4 regions of the Streptomyces sp. NPDC051133 genome follow, and region 3 is predicted to be linked to each of the others. Evidence: riboswitches for the same ligand, from Rfam matches in the RefSeq annotation. Region 3 holds a riboswitch; each other region holds the start of a gene.
What was found. A riboswitch is a leader RNA that binds a small molecule or an ion and turns the genes downstream of it on or off. The one in region 3 is predicted to bind cobalamin.
Positions count from the first base shown of each region.

Region 1 (4,314 bases), on a different contig from region 3:
AACAAGTACCTCTCCTGCCCGACGTGGGGCTACGAGGCGCTCGGAACCGGCCGCTGCACCGGTGCGTCGTAGGAGGCGAGCGGCTGGGTCAGCGCGTTGTGGGCGAGCTGTCCGGTGATGTGAGCGGTCCAGCCGGTGATCCGGCTCATCACAAAGTTCGGCGTGAAGACAGGGACGTCGAAGCCCACCAGGTCCCTGCCGGGGCGGTCCGCGCCGCCTGAGGCGTCATGGCGCGGCGCGCCACGTGAGCCTGGAAGTGTGACCAGGTGGGGCTGGTCGTTGTGCGCGGCGAAGTCGTACATGCCCACGACGTCGGGGTGGTTGAGCCGGGCCGCGATCTGCGCCTCCAGGCGGAATCACTCGGTGTCTTCCGCCTCCTCGGCATGCAGCAGTTTGACCACCACGGCCCGCCCGAGGAGTTGGTCGCAGTCCCGCCACACCTCGCCCGGAAACTGGCGGCCAAGGAATGCGGCGGCACCCGAATCACACGCCCCCATTCCGTACGGAAAAGTGCCCTGCCGCGTGAACATTTAGGCAAGTGCCTGCGGTGAGCGTTTGGGAACATCGAACTGCTCGGTCAGGCCAGAAAGCACGGAAGGCCCCGGCAGGAACACGGGAGTGCCGGTTGCGGATCCCCTCACTGTCACCCTGTGTCGCTTCCTCGTCCTGACAGTGCGCCGTCGACGCTCACCCCCTCGTGTGACGCGCAGTGTTTCAGCAAAGCGGAGATCCGGTCGTCGACGAGACGGTAGCGCACGATCCGGCCGTCCTTCTCACCCTGGACGATGCCTGCGGCCCGCAGCAGACGCAGCGCCTGGGACACGGCGGTGTCCCGCATACCGGTGGCAACGGCGAGGTCGGAGACGGCGATGGGGCCCGCCTCGTGGAGGGCCAGCAGCAGGGAGAGGCGCCCAGGATCCGAGAGCAGGGAGAAACGGTCGGCCCAGGCGCGTACCCGCTCGGGCTCGCCGACGGCCGCGATGGCGTCGCAGACCCGATGGCCGTCGATGGTCCGCTGCCCTGCACGTTCCGCGGGGACGAGATGCATGCGCTCATCATCGCAGTCACCGGCCCCCGTCTCCATACCTGATCAGTTGTGCAACCTTGCAGCCACCGGCTGCCGCCTTCTAGGGTGGGCGGGCCGTGGTGTTCGGGAAGACCGGTGACAGCCCCTCAAGGGCTCAGTCCGGAGCGGCCCTCGCCACTGTGATCGGGGAGTTCCCGCCCCATGCGTTGCCACTGGCCTCACGGCCGGGAAGGCAGGGGCGGGCGCGATGACCCGTCAGCCAGGAGACCGGCCACGGCAGCACGAAGCTGATCCACGAGGTGTTGGAGCGTGACCGTATGACCGTGTCCCCAGGCGTGCCCGAAACCGCCGCCGCCCCTTCCTTCCGCTGGCGCCGCGAGGACACCGTCCGCACCGCCGGCCTGCTGGCCGTGATCGTCGCTCTGCACGTGGCCGCCTTCGGAATCCTGTTCCTGCTCGTGGTGCCGCACCACTACGAGGTCGGTACCAAGGCGTTCGGGGTGGGCCTCGGCATCACGGCCTACACCCTCGGTATGCGGCACGCCTTCGACGCGGACCACATAGCCGCGATCGACAACACCACCCGCAAGCTGATGGCCGACGGCAAGCGGCCCGTCTCGGTGGGCTTCTGGTTCGCCCTCGGCCATTCCAGCGTGGTGGTCGCCATGGCCGCGCTGGTCGCCGGCGGCGCCAAGCTCGCCGGCACCCTGATGAACGACGGCTCCAGCACCCACCAAGTCCTCGGCACCGTGGGCACCACCGTCTCCGGCGGCTTCCTGTACCTGATCGCCGCCCTCAACCTGGTCGCCCTGCTCGGCATCGCCCGCGTCTTCAAGGCCATGCGCGCCGGGCAGTACGACGAGGCGGAGTTGGAAGCCCACCTCGACTCGCGCGGCTTCATGAACCGCCTCCTGGGCCGCCTCACCAAGTCCATCCGCCGCCCCGGCCAGATGTTCCCGCTCGGCTTCCTCTTCGGCATCGGCTTCGACACCACCACCGAGGTCCTGCTCCTCGCCCTGGCCGGGAACGGCGCCGCGGCCGGCCTGCCCTGGTACGCGATCCTGTGCCTGCCCCTCCTCTTCGCCGCCGGCATGAGCCTGTTCGACACCCTCGACGGCACCTTCATGAACTTCGCCTACCAGTGGGCCTTCTCCAACCCCGTGCGGAAGGTCTTCTACAACCTCACCATCACCGGCCTGTCCATCGCGGTGGCCTTCTTCGTCGGCACCATCGAACTGGTCGGGGTGCTGCACGACAAACTGGGACTGAACGACGACGTCTCCGGCTGGATCGCGGACCTGAACCTGGACAACGTGGGCTACGTCATCGTCGGCCTGTTCGTGGTCGTCTGGGCCGCGGCCATCGGCTACTGGCGCCTGGCGAAGGTCGAGGAGCGCTGGAGCGCCCGCACCGCCGACACCGGCTGACGGCACAGCCGCAAACCGGCCGGCCGACGGACCCCGGTTCACTACTGCACCGACAGCAGAAAGGCTCCCGCGAGCATGTCCTCGCGGGAGCCTTCCGTTGTGCCGCCTGCCTGTGAAAGGTGAGAAGACGATCACGAGGCAGGACGCTTTGAGTGCTCTACGGCGTCACGGCTTGAGCAGCAGGCTGTCGCCGCGCTCCTTGGCGGCGGCGTAGCGCTTGGCCACGTCCTGCCAGTTGACCACCTGCCACATGGCCTCGATGAAGTCCACCTTCTGGTTCTTGTACTGCAGGTAGAAGGCGTGCTCCCAGGCGTCGAAGACCAGGATGGGCGTGGAGCCCTGGCCGACGTTGCCCTGGTGGTCGTAGACCTCTTCGACGATGAGGCGGCCGCTCAGCGGCTCGTAGGCGAGCACACCCCATCCGGCCGCCGACCGGCAGCGTGACCCAGCAGGCAGCTGGCAGACCGGGCGCGGTGAGCCCGCCACAGATGAACACGGTGTCTGGCGCCGGGAGTTCGGTCAGCACGGCAGGTGCCGTGCCAGTGACGACGGGGAGCCCGGGCACGCCCAGTCGCTCGGCGTTCCGCACGATCCACTCCGCACGCACCGGGCCCCGCTCGACGGTGAGCGCCCGGCAAGACGGCTGCGTGCGCAGCCACTCGATCGCGATCGATCCCGATCCCCCGCCGATGTCCCACAACAGCTCGCCCGGCACGGCTGCGAGCACGCCCAGCGTGGCGGCCCGGACATGCCGCCTGGTGAGCTGCCCGTCTTGCTCGTACGCGCCATCGGGCTGCCCGGGAACGGCGCCGAGCCGGGGCCGGTCGGTGTCCGGTGCGCGGCGGACCTCGGCGGCGACGACGTCGAGGGGATCCCCGGGCCGGTGCGACCAGTCGTCGGCAGCACCTGGCTCCGACCAGCATCTTCGCGCCCAGGTGCACAACGCGGAGCCTTATTGCACACTATTCGCAATAACTTATCCATCGCAGACAGAGGTGAGTATGAGCTCTCCCGTCGTGCTCGGAATCGAGTCGTCCTGCGACGAGACCGGCGCGGGACTCGTCCAGGACGGGCGGCTGCTCGGTCACGCAGTGGCGTCGAGCATGGACGAACACGCCCGCTACGGCGGCGTCGTACCGGAGATCGCGGCCCGGGCGCACGTCCATGCGGTCCGGCCCGTGGTCCAGCGCGCCCTGGACGAGGCCGGACTGCGGCTGACCGACATCGGCGCGGTGGCGGTGACCACCGGGCCCGGCCTGTCCGGCGCGCTCCAGGTCGGCCTGGCCGGGGCGAAGGGGCTGGCCTACGCCCTGGGCGTCCCGCTCTACGGCGTCCACCACCTCGCCGGCCACGTCGCCGCCGACACCCTCGAACACGGCCCGCTACCCCACCCCTGCATGGTGCTGATCGTCTCCGGCGGCCACACCTCTCTGCTCCTCGTCCAGGACCTCGCCCGCGACCCGATCACCCATCTCGGCGACACCCTCGACGACGCCGCCGGTGAGTGCTTCGACAAGGTCGCGCGCGTCTTCGGACTGCCGTACCCCGGTGGCCCGGCCATCGATCGGGCAGCGCGCGCGGGGGATCCGTACGCTGTCCCCTTCCCCCGCCCCCTGCCGGGCTCGTACGACTTCTCCTTCTCCGGGCTGAAGACGGCGGCGGCGCGCTGGGCCGAGAGTCACACGGGCGCCGAGCTGCCGGTCGCGGACGGGGCCGCGTCCCTTCAGGAGGCGGTCGCGGACGTGCTGACCCGCAAGTCGGTCGCGGCCTGCGTCGAGCACGGAGTGGGCACCCTGGTCGTGGTCGGCGGGGTCGCCGCCAACTCGCGTGTCCGCTCGCTGGCCGAGGAGCGGTGCCGTG
Region 1 covers NZ_JBFBBK010000002.1:21,344-25,657, forward strand. The annotation lists partial or broken gene AB0N17_RS02245 (citrate/2-methylcitrate synthase) at 30-191, opposite strand; gene AB0N17_RS02250 (hypothetical protein) at 357-530, opposite strand; gene AB0N17_RS02255 (metalloregulator ArsR/SmtB family transcription factor) at 644-1,048, opposite strand; cobalamin riboswitch at 1,128-1,318, shown strand; gene AB0N17_RS02260 (HoxN/HupN/NixA family nickel/cobalt transporter) at 1,345-2,454, shown strand; partial or broken gene AB0N17_RS02265 (Fe-Mn family superoxide dismutase) at 2,620-2,880, opposite strand; partial or broken gene cbiT (precorrin-6Y C5,15-methyltransferase (decarboxylating) subunit CbiT) at 2,873-3,355, opposite strand; gene tsaD (tRNA (adenosine(37)-N6)-threonylcarbamoyltransferase complex transferase subunit TsaD) at 3,456-4,314, shown strand, end outside.
Region 1: another riboswitch for cobalamin. It lies ahead of AB0N17_RS02260 (HoxN/HupN/NixA family nickel/cobalt transporter); the one in region 3 lies ahead of AB0N17_RS23915 (cobalamin biosynthesis protein).

Region 2 (4,314 bases), on a different contig from region 3:
GTCGCTGGCGGAGCCGCCCCCGCACAGGCGCAGTTCGTGCACGTCGGTCCGGGACGCCGCCAGACAGTCGCGGACGACCAGGGACAGCCCCTCGAAGACGGCGCGGGCGACATGGGCGGGGGTGTGGTCGAGGGACAGGCCCCAGAAGACACCCCGGGCGTGCGGGTCGAGGAACGGGGCGCGCTCCCCGGCGGGCGAGAGGTACGGCAGGAACGCCACTCCCCCCGCGCCCGGTTCGGTGCCGAAGGCGAGCCTGCCGAGGGCGGCGGGGTCCTCGACGGACAGGGTGCGGCAGGCCCAGTCGAGGACCTCGGTGCCGGAGAGGGTGGGGAAGGCGCGCAGGACGCGATCGCGGCCGCGGTAGGCGATGTTGATGCCGCACGGCTCGCCGCCGGTGTCCGGTTCCCGGGTGACGATCTCGGTGCACAGGGTGGTGCCGAGGATGGCGCACGCCTGCCCGGGAGCGACGGCCCCGGCGCCGCGGGCGGTGGCGGCGATGTCGTAGGGGGCCATGACGACGGGCAGCCCGGCGGGCAGGCCGAGTTCGGCGGCGGCGTGCCGGGTGATGTCGGCGATGCGCTCGTGTTCGCCGAGGATGCGCGGCAGCAGCGGCTCGGCCCACCTCATCGCGAAGAGGTCGAGGATCTCCGGGTCGTAGGCGCCGGTGGCGTGGTCGAGGAAGGGCGCCGAGGCGTCGGACTCGTCGACGGCGGTGACCCCGGTGAGCTTCAGGAACAGCCAGCCGGCCGCCGTCAGCGCGGTACGGGAGCGCCGCAGCCGCTCCGGGTCGTGCCCGGCGAGCCAGCTGAGCACCGCGTTGGGCATGCCGCTGCAGGTGAGCGAGCCGTTGCGGCGGAACGCCCGCTCCAGGACGCCGTCGGCCTCCCAGCGGGTGAGCAGGTCGCCGGCCCGCCCGTCGGACCACAGGACCGCCGGGCCGGTGGGACGGCCGTCACCGTCCACGAGCCAGCAGCCGTCGCCCTGGGCCGTGAAGCTCATCAGCCACACGGGGTCGTGGGCACCGAGCCGGTCCAGGACGCCGCGCACGGTGCGGACGACCCCGTTCCACACCGCGTCCATGTCCTGCTCCGCCCATCCGGGACGGGGGCGCAGCACCTCGGTGCCGACGCGGGAGACCGCCAACTCCTTGCCCCGGTCGTCGAACACCACGGATTTGATGACCGAGGTTCCGACGTCGATGGTGAGAACCGACATGACTGCACCACCTGCCCTTCACCAAGGCCCGCGCCCGGCCCGGACCTTTTCGTCCGACCGGACCGGCCACGTGCGGCTCGCAGAAATCAGGGAATCGCGCACCGCGGGCGACGTCAATCGCCCCCGGGACTCGTCCCACGGCCGGCCCCGCACCGCCGACCAGCAGCCAATCGGCCACACTTGGCGCCGGCCTCGTCGCGCACCCGCGCACCGTCACGGCACCCGGCCCCGCCCCCGGCGAGGCGACCGCCGAACTCCGCCACGGCGACGCCTCCCTCCTCCGGCCGATCCGGGCCCACCCCGCCGGATGAGATGATGACCGGCGACATCAGGCGACGGCGGTCCGAGGAAGCCGGTGAGAATCCGGCGCGGTCCCGCCACTGTGACCGGTGAGCGCGTTCAGCAGGCCACCGCCCGGCACCGGGTGGGGGAGGGCGGGGCGAGAGCGGACCCGGGAGCCAGGAGACTCACGCGGTCGCCTCCTCGCGCGACACCGGGGCGGATCTCCCCGGAAAGAGGGGAGCGGCGCCGTGCCCGAGAGGCCCACGGAGCAGACATCGGGCATGCCCGCGAAGGACGCCGGACCGGCGCCGAGCCGGGTCGTCGTGTGCCGGGACTGCTGCTGCGGAAGTCCCAAGCTGCCCGGCGTCGACCACGCGGCGCAGACCGCGCGGCTGCGGGCGGAGGTGCCGGTGCGCATCTCGGAGTGCCTCGACGTGTGCGACCAGGCCAACGTCATCGTCGTCCAGCCGTCCGCCGCCGGCCGGGCCGCCGGTGCGCGGCCGGTCTGGCTCGGACTCGTCAACGATCCGGACGCGACCGAGGACATCGTCACCTGGGTGCGTGCCGGCGGCCCGGGCGTGGCTCCCCGGCCCGACATCCTCGACCTGTACGCCTTCACCCCGCCGCGGCGCACGGCGCGTTCCTGAGGCGGCCCGGCCGGAGACGAAGATCACGGCAGGCGGAGGCGGCCTTGGCCGCGCCCGCCTGCCGCGGTACGGTCTGTCCGATATCGACGACGGCGAGACGGAAGCCGGTGGGAATCCGGCACGGTCGCGCCACTGTGTGCAAGCCCCCTCGGGCGGCTTGTGAGTCAGACCCGTGGCCGTCGTCCTGTGCACCACCGAGTTGGGACGCGAACTCCCAGAGGAGGTTCTGCCATGGCGCAGACCGTCGCTCAGCCGACACCCACCACTCCCGCCATCCCCGCCAAGCTGCCGCTGAAGGCGATTGCTCCCTGGGCGGTCTTCTTCGGCGTCCTGATGCTCGTCCTGCTCTACTTCGTCGGCGCCGAGCAGGGCGCCACCTCCGTGTTCAACGGCACGGACGTCCACGAATGGGTGCACGACGCCCGCCACCTGCTCGGCTTCCCCTGCCACTGACGCGAGGGACGCCGCGCGCCCATGAACTCCGCAACGGTAAGAAACCTCCTCGTGCGGGGCATGCTCGCCGGCCTTGCCGCCGGCGTGCTCGCCCTCGTCGTCGCCTATCTCCTCGGTGAGCCGAGCGTCGACAAGGCGATCGCCTTCGAGGACGCCCACTCCCACGAGCACGAGATGGAGGTCGTCTCCCGCTCCCTGCAGTCCACGGCGGGCCTCGCCACCGGCGTCCTCGTGTACGGGGTCGCCTTCGGCGGCATCGCCGCGCTCGCGTACTGCTTCGCGCTCGGCAGGGTCGGCCGGTTCGGCCCGCGGGCGACCGCGCTGCTGCTGTCCGGCTGCGCGCTGCTCGCCGTGTACGTCGTGCCGTTCCTGAAGTACCCGGCCAATCCGCCGTCGGTCGGCGAACCCGACACCATCGGCGAACGGACCACCCTGTACTTCCTGATGATGCTGCTCAGCGTCCTCCTCGCGGTCGCAGCGACCATCCTGGGCAAGCGCCTGGCGCCCGGCCTGGGCAACTGGTGGGCGACGGTCGTCGCGGTGGCCGCCTTCGCCGTCGTCATCGGCCTGGCCTACGAGTTCCTGCCCGTCATCAACGAGGTGCCCAAGGACTTCCCGGCCGCCCTGCTGTGGCGGTTCCGGCTGTCCGCACTGGCCATCCAGTCCGCCCTGTGGGGCGGATTCGGCCTGCTCTTCGGTGAGTTGGCGGAGCGGAAGCTCAACCCCAAGCCGGCGACGGCCCCGTCCGGCCGGACGGTTCCCGCCTCGAACTGACGGTTTCGGGACACCCGAGGGCCCTTCGGAACCATCCGGGGGCCCTCCGGCATTCTCCCGGCGAGCCGAGGAGCCGAGGAGCCGAGGAGCGGAGGACCGAGTGGCCAGACATCTCCAGCCCCGCCGCATCACCCTCGCGGGCCGTGAGGCGCTCGCCCTGACCGCCGAGGAGTACGAGCAGCTGATCGCCGACCGCCGGCAGATCGGCGGCCAGAGCGCCCGGGTGCGGGTGCTCGCCCAGCAGGCCAAGCGGACCGAACGGCTCCTCCAGGAGCTGGAGACGCTCGTCCACGACGCGGCGGACTGCCACGGGCCGGACGGCGAGGGCGGCAGGTGTCCGCGCTGCGCGCCGGCCGCGCTGCTGCGCCGGCACCGGGACGCGGCCTCTTGAACCGCCCCCGCCCCGCTCTCAGTCCGCCGAGGCGGTGTCCGACCGCGGCAGGGGCCGCCCCAGCCGCAGATTCCACCGGCCGGCCCGGCCGCTGAGTTCCGTGGCCGTCAACGGCGCCACGTCGAGCCGCCAGAAGGAGGCCGGGGGCAGACCCAGGACATGCACGACCGCGGCCCGTACGACCTCCGGCTCGACCACGGCGACCGTACGCCCGTCCGTGTCCTGCACGGTGGCGAGCCAGCGCCCGACCCGCTCGCACACGTCCCGCACCGACTCGCCGCCGTGTGCCGCCCAGCCGGGGTCGGCGAGCCAGCGGCCCACCGCCTCCGGCTCCGCCGCCCCCACCTCCTCCAGCGTGCGGCCCCGCCAGCGGCCCACGTCCAGGCCCGCCAGATCCGGCGCCGGCACGCCGTCGAGGCCGAGCGCGGCCGCCGTCTCCCGGCAGCGCACACCGGGGGACACGACCGCGCGCGCCGGTGCGCTCAGCGGCCCGGCGGCCGCGCGGGCGCGCGCCGCGCCGATCTCGTCGATCGAGTCGCCGTCGTAGAAGCG
Region 2 covers NZ_JBFBBK010000001.1:128,900-133,213, forward strand. The annotation lists gene AB0N17_RS00630 (FGGY-family carbohydrate kinase) at 1-1,215, opposite strand, end outside; cobalamin riboswitch at 1,561-1,684, shown strand; gene AB0N17_RS00635 ((2Fe-2S) ferredoxin domain-containing protein) at 1,779-2,144, shown strand; cobalamin riboswitch at 2,198-2,339, shown strand; gene AB0N17_RS00640 (CbtB-domain containing protein) at 2,376-2,597, shown strand; gene AB0N17_RS00645 (CbtA family protein) at 2,619-3,371, shown strand; gene AB0N17_RS00650 (hypothetical protein) at 3,472-3,762, shown strand; gene AB0N17_RS00655 (histidine phosphatase family protein) at 3,781-4,314, opposite strand, start outside.
Region 2: another riboswitch for cobalamin. It lies ahead of AB0N17_RS00640 (CbtB-domain containing protein); the one in region 3 lies ahead of AB0N17_RS23915 (cobalamin biosynthesis protein).

Region 3 (4,314 bases):
CTACGGGCTGGGCCAGGGCAGGATGGTCCGCTGGATCCGCTCCTTCAGCGACGAGGTCGAGCGGGAGACCGGCCGCCGCCCGGTGATCTACACGTCGACCCGGTGGTGGCGGCTGTGCACCGGCGACAGCCACGCCTTCGCCACGACCCACCCCCTGTGGATCGCCCGGCACGGCACCTCGCGGCCGGGGAAGCTGCCCGGCGGCTGGCGGCACTGGACGTTCTGGCAGTACGACACCGACGGCGGCCTGCCGGGTGACCAGAATCTCTTCCGCGGGTCGGCGAGCCGGCTGCGCGCCTTCGCGCGCGGCCGGTAACCCAAGGGGCGCTTGGGCCGCCCGGGACAAGCGGAACCTCACCCACGCGTTGCCGACACCACGATGCCCGTCCCAGTTCATCTTCCGTTCACCCAGGTTGCCTACGTTCAACCAGCCAACGACCTCGAACGATTGCCTGGGTAAATGGAAAGCTTCTCGCTGATCCTCGCGATTGTGGTGGTAACCGCACTCGCGTTTGATTTCACGAACGGTTTCCACGACACCGCCAACGCGATGGCCACCACCATCTCGACGGGCGCCCTGAAGCCCAAGATCGCGGTGGTCATGTCCGCCGCTCTCAATCTGGTGGGCGCCTTCCTCTCCGTGGAGGTCGCCAACACGATCTCCAAGGGTCTCGTCGACGAGACCGGCATCCGTCCCGAGGTCATCTTCGCCGCCCTGGTCGGCGCGATCCTCTGGAACCTGCTGACCTGGCTGGTGGGCCTGCCCTCCAGCTCCTCGCACGCCCTGATGGGCGGTCTGATCGGCGCCACCGTCGCCTCGGCCGGCTTCGGTGCCGTGCACGGCGACGTGCTGGTCACCAAGGTGCTGCTGCCGGCGGTCGCCGCGCCGGTCGTGGCGGGCGTCGCCTCGATGCTGGCCACCCGCTTCTCCTACGGCATCGGCGGCAAGGCCGAGGGCGAGGCCACCCGCAAGGGCTACCGCGCCGGCCAGATCGCCTCCGCCGGACTGGTCTCCCTGGCCCACGGCACCAACGACGCCCAGAAGACGATGGGCATCATCACCCTCGCGCTGATCGCGGGCGGCGCCATCGCCCCGGGCTCCAACCCTCCCACCTGGGTGATCCTCTCCGCCGGCCTGGCCATCGCGCTCGGCACCTACATCGGCGGCTGGCGCATCATCCGCACGATGGGCACGGGCCTGACCGAGCTGGAGCCGCGCCAGGGCTTCGCCGCCCAGACCAGCGCCGCGACCGCCATCCTCGCCTCCTCCCACCTCGGCTTCTCCCTCTCCACCACGCACGTCGTCTCCGGCTCGGTGATGGGCGCGGGCCTCGGCCGCAAGGGCGGGGTGGTCCGCTGGTCCACCGCGACCCGCATGGCCGTCGCCTGGGTGCTCACCCTCCCGGCCGCCGCGCTGGTCGGCGCGGGCGCCGAGTCGGTCACCGACCTCGGTGACTGGGGCACCGCCGTCGTCGCCGTCTTCCTGGTCGCCGCGAGCGCCGCGATCTGGAAGATCTCCCGGCGCGAGGTCGTCGACCACACCAACGTCGTCGCCGGCTCCGAGGAGCCGGCCGGCGTGGTGACCACCGCCATCGCCGCGGTGACCCCGCCCCCCGCGGGCCAGATCACCGAGGACCTGAAGGCCACGATCGCGGCTCCGGCCCCCGCCGAGCCCGCGGCCCCGGCCGTCCCGCCGGCCGCCACCGTATGACCCCGGTCACCCCGGTTACTGAAGGAAGCATCCCCATGAAGATCGACTGGGCGGCCCTCGGCTCCGTCTTCGGCGTCAGCCTCGCCTTCACGGTGGGCCTGGTGGCGCTGTTCACCCTCGGCATCAACGGTCTGGCGAGGCGTGAGAAGGCCGCCGCCCAGGGCGACTCCGCCGCCCTCGCCGTCACCGGCGCCTACGTCTGCTTCGCGGCCTGCGCGGCTGCGGTGGCGTACGGCATGTACCTGATCGTGGCCAAGGCCTGATCCGGAATCACCAAGGCTCCCCTCCGTCGCCGCGGAGGGGAGCCTTTGCCATGCCCAAGGGCCCCGGGAGCCCCACTGTGTGGGGATCGGCACACTCTCCCCGTCCAGGTCAACGGCAAGTTGACGACCCTTCCGGGGGCGTGGTGGACTGCCCACGCCATGTACGGCGGCAGAAGAGGAAGCCGGTGCGAATCCGGCGCGGTCCCGCCACTGTCACCGGGGAAGAACCCCCCGGGAGCCAGGAACTCTCACCGCCGAATCTCGTCGAACCAGGGCGCGGACACCCTGAGTGAGGACCTGTATCGCCATGCTCGGCTGCCGTTCGAGGACCACCACCAGGCACGTTCCTGTTCCCACGGCCGGCTGAGCCGATGGGTGCCGATCGCTCCTACGCGTACGGCGCCGCCGCCGGCCTTCTCGGTGACCTGCTCCTCGGCGATCCGCGCCGCGGGCATCCGGTGGCCGTGTTCGGACGGGCGGCCGCGGCCGTGGAACGCGCGTTGTGGCACGACCACCGCGGCTGGGGTGCGCTGCACACCGCCGTGTGCGCCGGTGGCGCCGTCGCCCTCGGCGCGGTGGCCGCACGCGTCGTACGCCCCTCCCCCGCCGCCTCCGCCGCGCTGACCGCCGCGGCCACCTGGGCCGTCGTCGGCGGCACCTCGCTGGCCCGCGAGGCCCGCACGATCGGCCGCGCCCTGGAGGCCGGGGACGTCGAGGCCGCCCGGGCCCGGCTGCCGCACCTGTGCGGCCGGGACCCGCAGGCACTGGACGCCGACGGCATCGCCCGGGCCGTGGTCGAGTCCGTCGCCGAGAACACCTCCGACGCCGTCGTGGGCGCCCTGGTGTGGGGTGCCGTGGCGGGGGTGCCCGGGCTGCTCGGGTTCCGCGCCGTCAACACCCTGGACGCGATGGTCGGTCACAAGTCGCCCCGCCACCGGCGCTACGGCTGGGCCTCCGCGCGCCTGGACGACGTCGCCGGCTGGCCGGGGGCCCGGCTGACCGCCGTGCTCGCCGTCCTCGCCGGTCCCGATCCGCGCGGTGCCGTGCGGGCCTGGCGGGACGACGCGGCCCGGCACCCGAGCCCCAACGCCGGGCCCGTCGAGGCGTCGTTCGCGGGGGCGCTCGGGGTGCGGCTGGGCGGCACGTTGTCGTACGGCGGCCGGGTCGAGCACCGCCCGGTCCTGGGCGGGGCGGCCGGACGCGCCGTCCGGGCCACCGACATCGACCGGGCCGTACGGCTCTCCCGCCGCGTCGGCCTGCTCGCGCTCGGCGTCACCGTCGCCGCGCGCCGACTCGTGAAGGGACGTGGGAAGTGAACGGGGGTCTCCTCGTCGCCGGCACCACCTCCGACGCCGGCAAGAGCGTCGTGACGGCCGGGATCTGCCGGTGGCTGGTGCGCCAGGGCGTGAAGGTCGCGCCGTTCAAGGCGCAGAACATGTCGCTGAACTCCTTCGTGACCCGGGAGGGCGCGGAGATCGGGCGGGCCCAGGCCATGCAGGCCCAGGCGTGCCGGATCGAGCCGACCGCGCTGATGAACCCGGTGCTGCTCAAGCCGGGCGGCGAGCAGAGCAGCCAGGTGGTGCTGCTGGGCAGGCCGGTGGGCGAGATGAGCGCGCGTGGTTACCACGGCGGGGGCCAACAGCGGCTGCTGAGCACGGTGCTGGACTGCCTGGCCGAGTTGCGGGGCACGTATGACGCGGTGATCTGTGAGGGGGCGGGCTCGCCGGCGGAGATCAATCTGCGCCGGACGGACATCGTGAACATGGGGATCGCGCGGAACGCGCGGCTGCCCGTGCTGGTGGTGGGGGACATCGACCGCGGGGGCGTCTTCGCGTCCTTCTTCGGCACGGTCGCCCTGCTCTCCCCCGAGGACCAGGAGCTGATCGCCGGATTCCTGGTGAACAAGTTCCGCGGCGACGTCTCCCTGCTGGAGCCGGGCCTGGAGATGCTGCACGGCCTCACCGGGCGGCGCGCCTACGGCGTCCTGCCGTTCCGGCACGGCCTCGGCATCGACGAGGAGGACGGGCTGCGTGTCTCGCTGCGCGGCACGGTCCGCGAGTCCACCGTGGCTCCCCCGGTCGGCGCGGACGTGCTGCGGGTGGCCGTGTGCGCGATCCCGCTGATGTCCAACTTCACCGACGTGGACGCGCTGGCCGCCGAACCCGGGGTCGTGGTGCGGTTCGTGGACCGCCCGGAGGAGCTGGCGGACGCCGACCTGGCCGTCGTACCGGGCACCCGCGGCACCGTACGGGCGCTCCAGTGGCTGCGCGAGCGGGGCCTCGCCGACGCGCTCGTGCGGCGGGCCGCCGAAGGGCGGCCGGTCCTCGGCATCTGCGGTGG
Region 3 covers NZ_JBFBBK010000023.1:99,764-104,077, reverse strand. The annotation lists gene AB0N17_RS23930 (lysozyme) at 1-316, shown strand, start outside; gene AB0N17_RS23925 (inorganic phosphate transporter) at 461-1,711, shown strand; gene AB0N17_RS23920 (hypothetical protein) at 1,747-1,974, shown strand; cobalamin riboswitch at 2,102-2,245, shown strand; gene AB0N17_RS23915 (cobalamin biosynthesis protein) at 2,346-3,290, shown strand; gene AB0N17_RS23910 (cobyric acid synthase) at 3,287-4,314, shown strand, end outside.

Region 4 (4,314 bases), on a different contig from region 3:
TCCGTGGCCCAGGTGAGGTAGTCGGGCCGGTCGGCGGCGCGGAGCGGCAGCGTTTCGCGCAGTGCGGGCTCGTCCACCTGAATCACCGAGGTGCCCGCGGCTTCCAGGTCGTTCACCTCGTCACGCAGGGCGAGGGCGAGCTGGCGGGCGGTGTCGCCGAGGGGCTGGTCGTCGCGGACGAAGGACCAGGCGAGCATGGTGACGGGGCCGGTGAGCATGCCCTTGACCGGGCGGTGGGTGAGGGACTGGGCGTACGTCGTCCAGCGCACGGTCATCGGCTCGGGGCGGGAGATGTCGCCGGCCAGGATCGGCGGGCGGACGTAGCGGGTGCCGTAGGACTGGACCCAGCCGTGCTGGGTGGCGAGGTAGCCGGTGAGCTGCTCGGCGAAGTACTGGACCATGTCGTTGCGTTCGGCCTCGCCGTGCACCAGGACGTCCAGGCCGGCCTTCTCCTGGAAGGAGATCACCTCCTGAATCTCGGCCTTGACGCGCTCTTCGTAGCCGGCCGTGTCGATGCGTCCGGCGCGCAGGTCGGCGCGGGCCGTGCGCAGTTCGTCCGTCTGCGGGAAGGAGCCGATCGTAGTCGTCGGCAGCAGCGGCAGCCCGAGGCGGGCGCGCTGGGCGGTGGTCCGCTCGGCGTACGGCTGGGACCGGCGGGCGTCGGCCTCGGTGGCGGCGGCTGCACGGGCACGGACGGCTGGGTCGTGCGTGATGGGGGAGTTCGCGCGGGAGGCCAGATCGGCTCGGTTCGCGGCCAGCTCCGCGGCGATGGCGTCGGTGCCGTGCGCGAGGCCCTGGGCGAGGGTGACGATCTCACGCGTCTTCTGCTTCGCGAAGGCCAGCCAGCGAAGGATCTGTGGCTCGATGCCGCGTTCCATGGCAGCGTCGAGGGGGACGTGCAGCAGGGAGCAAGAAGCGGACACGTCGACCCGGTCGGCAAGACCGAGCAGAGTGCCGAGCGTGGAGAGGGACTTCTCCAGGTCGTTCACCCAGATGTTGCGGCCGTTGACGACACCCGCGACCAGGCGCTTGCCGGGCAGCCCGCCGACGGCCGCGAGCGCGTCCAGGTTGGCGGCGGCGGCCTCGGTGAAGTCCAGGACCAGCCCCTCCACCGGAGCCTTGGCGAGCACCGGCAGCGCGTCACCCAGGCGGTCGAAGTAGGAGGCGACCAACAGCTTGGGACGGTCGGTCAGGGCGCCGAGGTCACGGTAGGCACGTTCGGCGGCACTCAGCTCGGCCGGCGTACGGTCCTGGACCAGGGCGGGCTCGTCGACCTGCACCCATTCCGCGCCGGCCGCGCGCAGATCGACGAGGACCTCGGCGTACACCGGAAGGAGCCGGTCGAGGAGGACGAGGGGGTCGAAGCCGGCGGCCACGCCTGGCGCGGCCTTGGCCAGCAGGAGGTAGGTGATGGGTCCGACGAGGACGGGCCGGGCGGTCAGGCCCAAGGAGAGGGCCTCCTTGAACTCGCCGACCTGCTTGGTCGAGTTCGCGGTGAACACCGTGTCCGGGCCCAACTCCGGCACCAGATAGTGGTAGTTCGTGTCGAACCACTTCGTCATCTCAAGCGGCGCCACGTCCTTGGTGCCGCGCGCCATGGCGAAGTACCCGTCCAGCGCGTCCGCGGCGACGGCGGCCCGATGGCGGGCGGGGACCGCACCGACCATGACGGTGGTGTCGAGCACGTGGTCGTAGTACGAGAAGTCACCGGTCGGCACTTCGTCGATGCCGGCTTCGGCCAGCTGCTGCCAGTTCGTCCGGCGCAGGTTGGTGGCGGCGGCTCGTAGGGCGTCGGCGGTGACGCTGCCCTTCCAGTAGCCCTCGATCGCCTTCTTCAGTTCCCGGTTCTGACCCTGGCGGGGGTAGCCGTACACGGTGGCCCGTGCTGCCGCGGCTGCGGACTTCGCTGTCACGGAGATCTCCTTCGCGAGATGAATCCCTGAGATCCCGGAGACGGGACGAGAGCGCGAAGGGGTGACGAACCTGACAGGAATGACCTGGCGCGGCAAGGCACGGTCGTCCGTCTGGTGTGTACGCCGACCCGCCCTCGAGGTCACCGGGATGTCCGCGCACGAGTGCTTCGAGCGCGGGCAGTTGGCAGGTCTTCGGACTCGCGGGCACGTCCTCACCGAGGAGGACACCTACTGGCCGTCGCTTCCCAGGCCCAGTACGTCGGGCCCAGTGCGTATGACGGCGGTCGTTCCCGCTCACCGCTGCGGGGCAGTCCCGGATTCCCACCGGGTTCCCTCTTGCGACGCATCCCGCCTGGCGGACGGGGCGAACCAGCTGCTCCGGTCAGCGTACGGGGTACTGCGTTCGAGGAACGCGCTACGTCCACCATCCGGATGGTGAAGTGGGAATCTCGACGCCAGGAACGCCACGGGGCGGGAAGCGCCCGCACTCACGCTTCCCGCCCTTCCCCTGAGTCGCCGTGCGGGACCCTCAACCCGCCGGCGGTACGGGCCCCTCAGCCCGCGTCGTACCAGGTCCTCAGCCCTGGTCGTAGGTGTGGAATCCCCTGCCGGTCTTCCGGCCGAGCAGTCCTGCCTCCACCATCCGGTGGAGCAGCGGCGGTGGCGCGTACAGCGGCTCGCGGAACTCGTCGTAGAGGGACTCGGCGATCGAGGCGACGGTGTCCAGTCCGATCAGGTCTGCGAGCTTCAGTGGGCCCATCGGGTGAGCGCAGCCCAGCTCCGTGCCGGTGTCGATGTCGGCGGCCGTGGCGAAGCCGGACTCGGCCATTCGGATCGCGGACAGCAGGTAGGGGATGAGCAGCGCGTTGACGACGAAGCCGGCCCGGTCCTGGGACCGGATCACGGTCTTGCCGAGCACACGGGCCGCGAAGTCCTCGACCGCGGAGGTCGTGCCGGCCGACGTGTGCAGCGAGGTCACGACCTCCACCAGCGGCAGCACGGGGACGGGGTTGAAGAAGTGCAGTCCCACGACCCGGTCCGCGCGGCTCGTGGCCATGCCGAGCCGCATGACCGGGAGGGATGAGGTGTTGGTGGCGAGAACCGCGGCGGGATCCTCGACGATCTTGTCGAGGGCGGCGAACACCTCGGCCTTGGCATCCGTGTTCTCGACAACGGCTTCGACGACCAGCTGCCGGTCGGCCAGGTCCTCCAGATCACCGGTGAAGACCAAACGGGCGAAGGCGTCCCGCGCGGCGGCATCCTCCAGCTTGCCGCGCCGTACGGCGCGGTCGAGTGACGCCGACACCCGATCCCGTGCGGCGCGGGCCGCCACCGCGTCCACCTCGCACACCACGGTGTCGAGCCCTGCCCGTGCGCAGACCTCGGCGATGCCGGCGCCCATCTGACCGCCGCCCACGACGGCCACAGGCCAGATTGACTTGCGATTATGGCAGGTTGGCGTTCCTGCCACGTGTTTCCGATGACCCACCACGTCGGTGTGCCGCGATTGAACCGGTCGCGAAGAGCCACTGAACTGCGGTTGTGTGTGCGCTCACCGTGCGGTGCGGACGTTCAGTAGGTGGGCCGTAAGGGCTCCAGTGCCCGAGGAAGGGTTTCAGGTCGTCGGCTCGTGGCTTGGGGGATGTCGGGCAGCCGGGGCGGTGTGTTCAATGGGTCGCGGCGCTCAACGGTGGCCGCTGCCCAGCTGAGAACTGCTGGCTGTTCGGGCGCCGCTGCCGAGTATCGGCGGGTCGCTGCGCTCGTGAGCGGACGGCTCCTGGAGCGATGTCTTTCGGCGCTATTGGTCCGCGACTGGTCCGGCGGGAACTCTCTCGGATGCCAGTCGGTAACGCGACGAACCCAATTGATTACAGCAGGTACCTACCGGGTCTGGTTGCCTGGAGCCCAATGTTGCCTCCAGGCAAACCGACTTCAGGCTCTAGAAGAACCCGAGCTTCTGAGGACTGTATGAAACTAGAATGTTCTTCGTCTGCTGGTAGTGCTCCAGCATCATCTTGTGCGTCTCGCGGCCGATGCCGGACTGCTTGTAGCCTCCGAACGCCGCGTGCGCGGGGTAGGCGTGATAGCAGTTGGTCCACACCCGGCCCGCCTGGATCGCGCGTCCCGCGCGGTAGGCGGTGTTGGCGTCCCGGGTCCACACGCCCGCGCCGAGGCCGTACAGCGTGTCGTTGGCGATCTTGATCGCGTCGTCGAAGTCGTCGAACGAAGCCACCGAGACGACCGGCCCGAAGATCTCCTCCTGGAAGATCCGCATCCGGTTGTCGCCCTCGAAGACGGTCGGCTGGACGTAGTAGCCGCCCTTCAGCTCGCCGTCGTGCTCGATGCGCTCCCCGCCCGTGAGGACCCTCGCGCCCTCCTGCCGGCCGATGTCCAGGTAGGA
Region 4 covers NZ_JBFBBK010000002.1:16,578-20,891, reverse strand. The annotation lists gene metE (5-methyltetrahydropteroyltriglutamate--homocysteine S-methyltransferase) at 1-1,913, opposite strand, end outside; cobalamin riboswitch at 2,079-2,302, opposite strand; gene AB0N17_RS02235 (3-hydroxybutyryl-CoA dehydrogenase) at 2,491-3,339, opposite strand; gene AB0N17_RS02230 (aldehyde dehydrogenase family protein) at 3,853-4,314, opposite strand, start outside.
Region 4: another riboswitch for cobalamin. It lies ahead of metE (5-methyltetrahydropteroyltriglutamate--homocysteine S-methyltransferase); the one in region 3 lies ahead of AB0N17_RS23915 (cobalamin biosynthesis protein).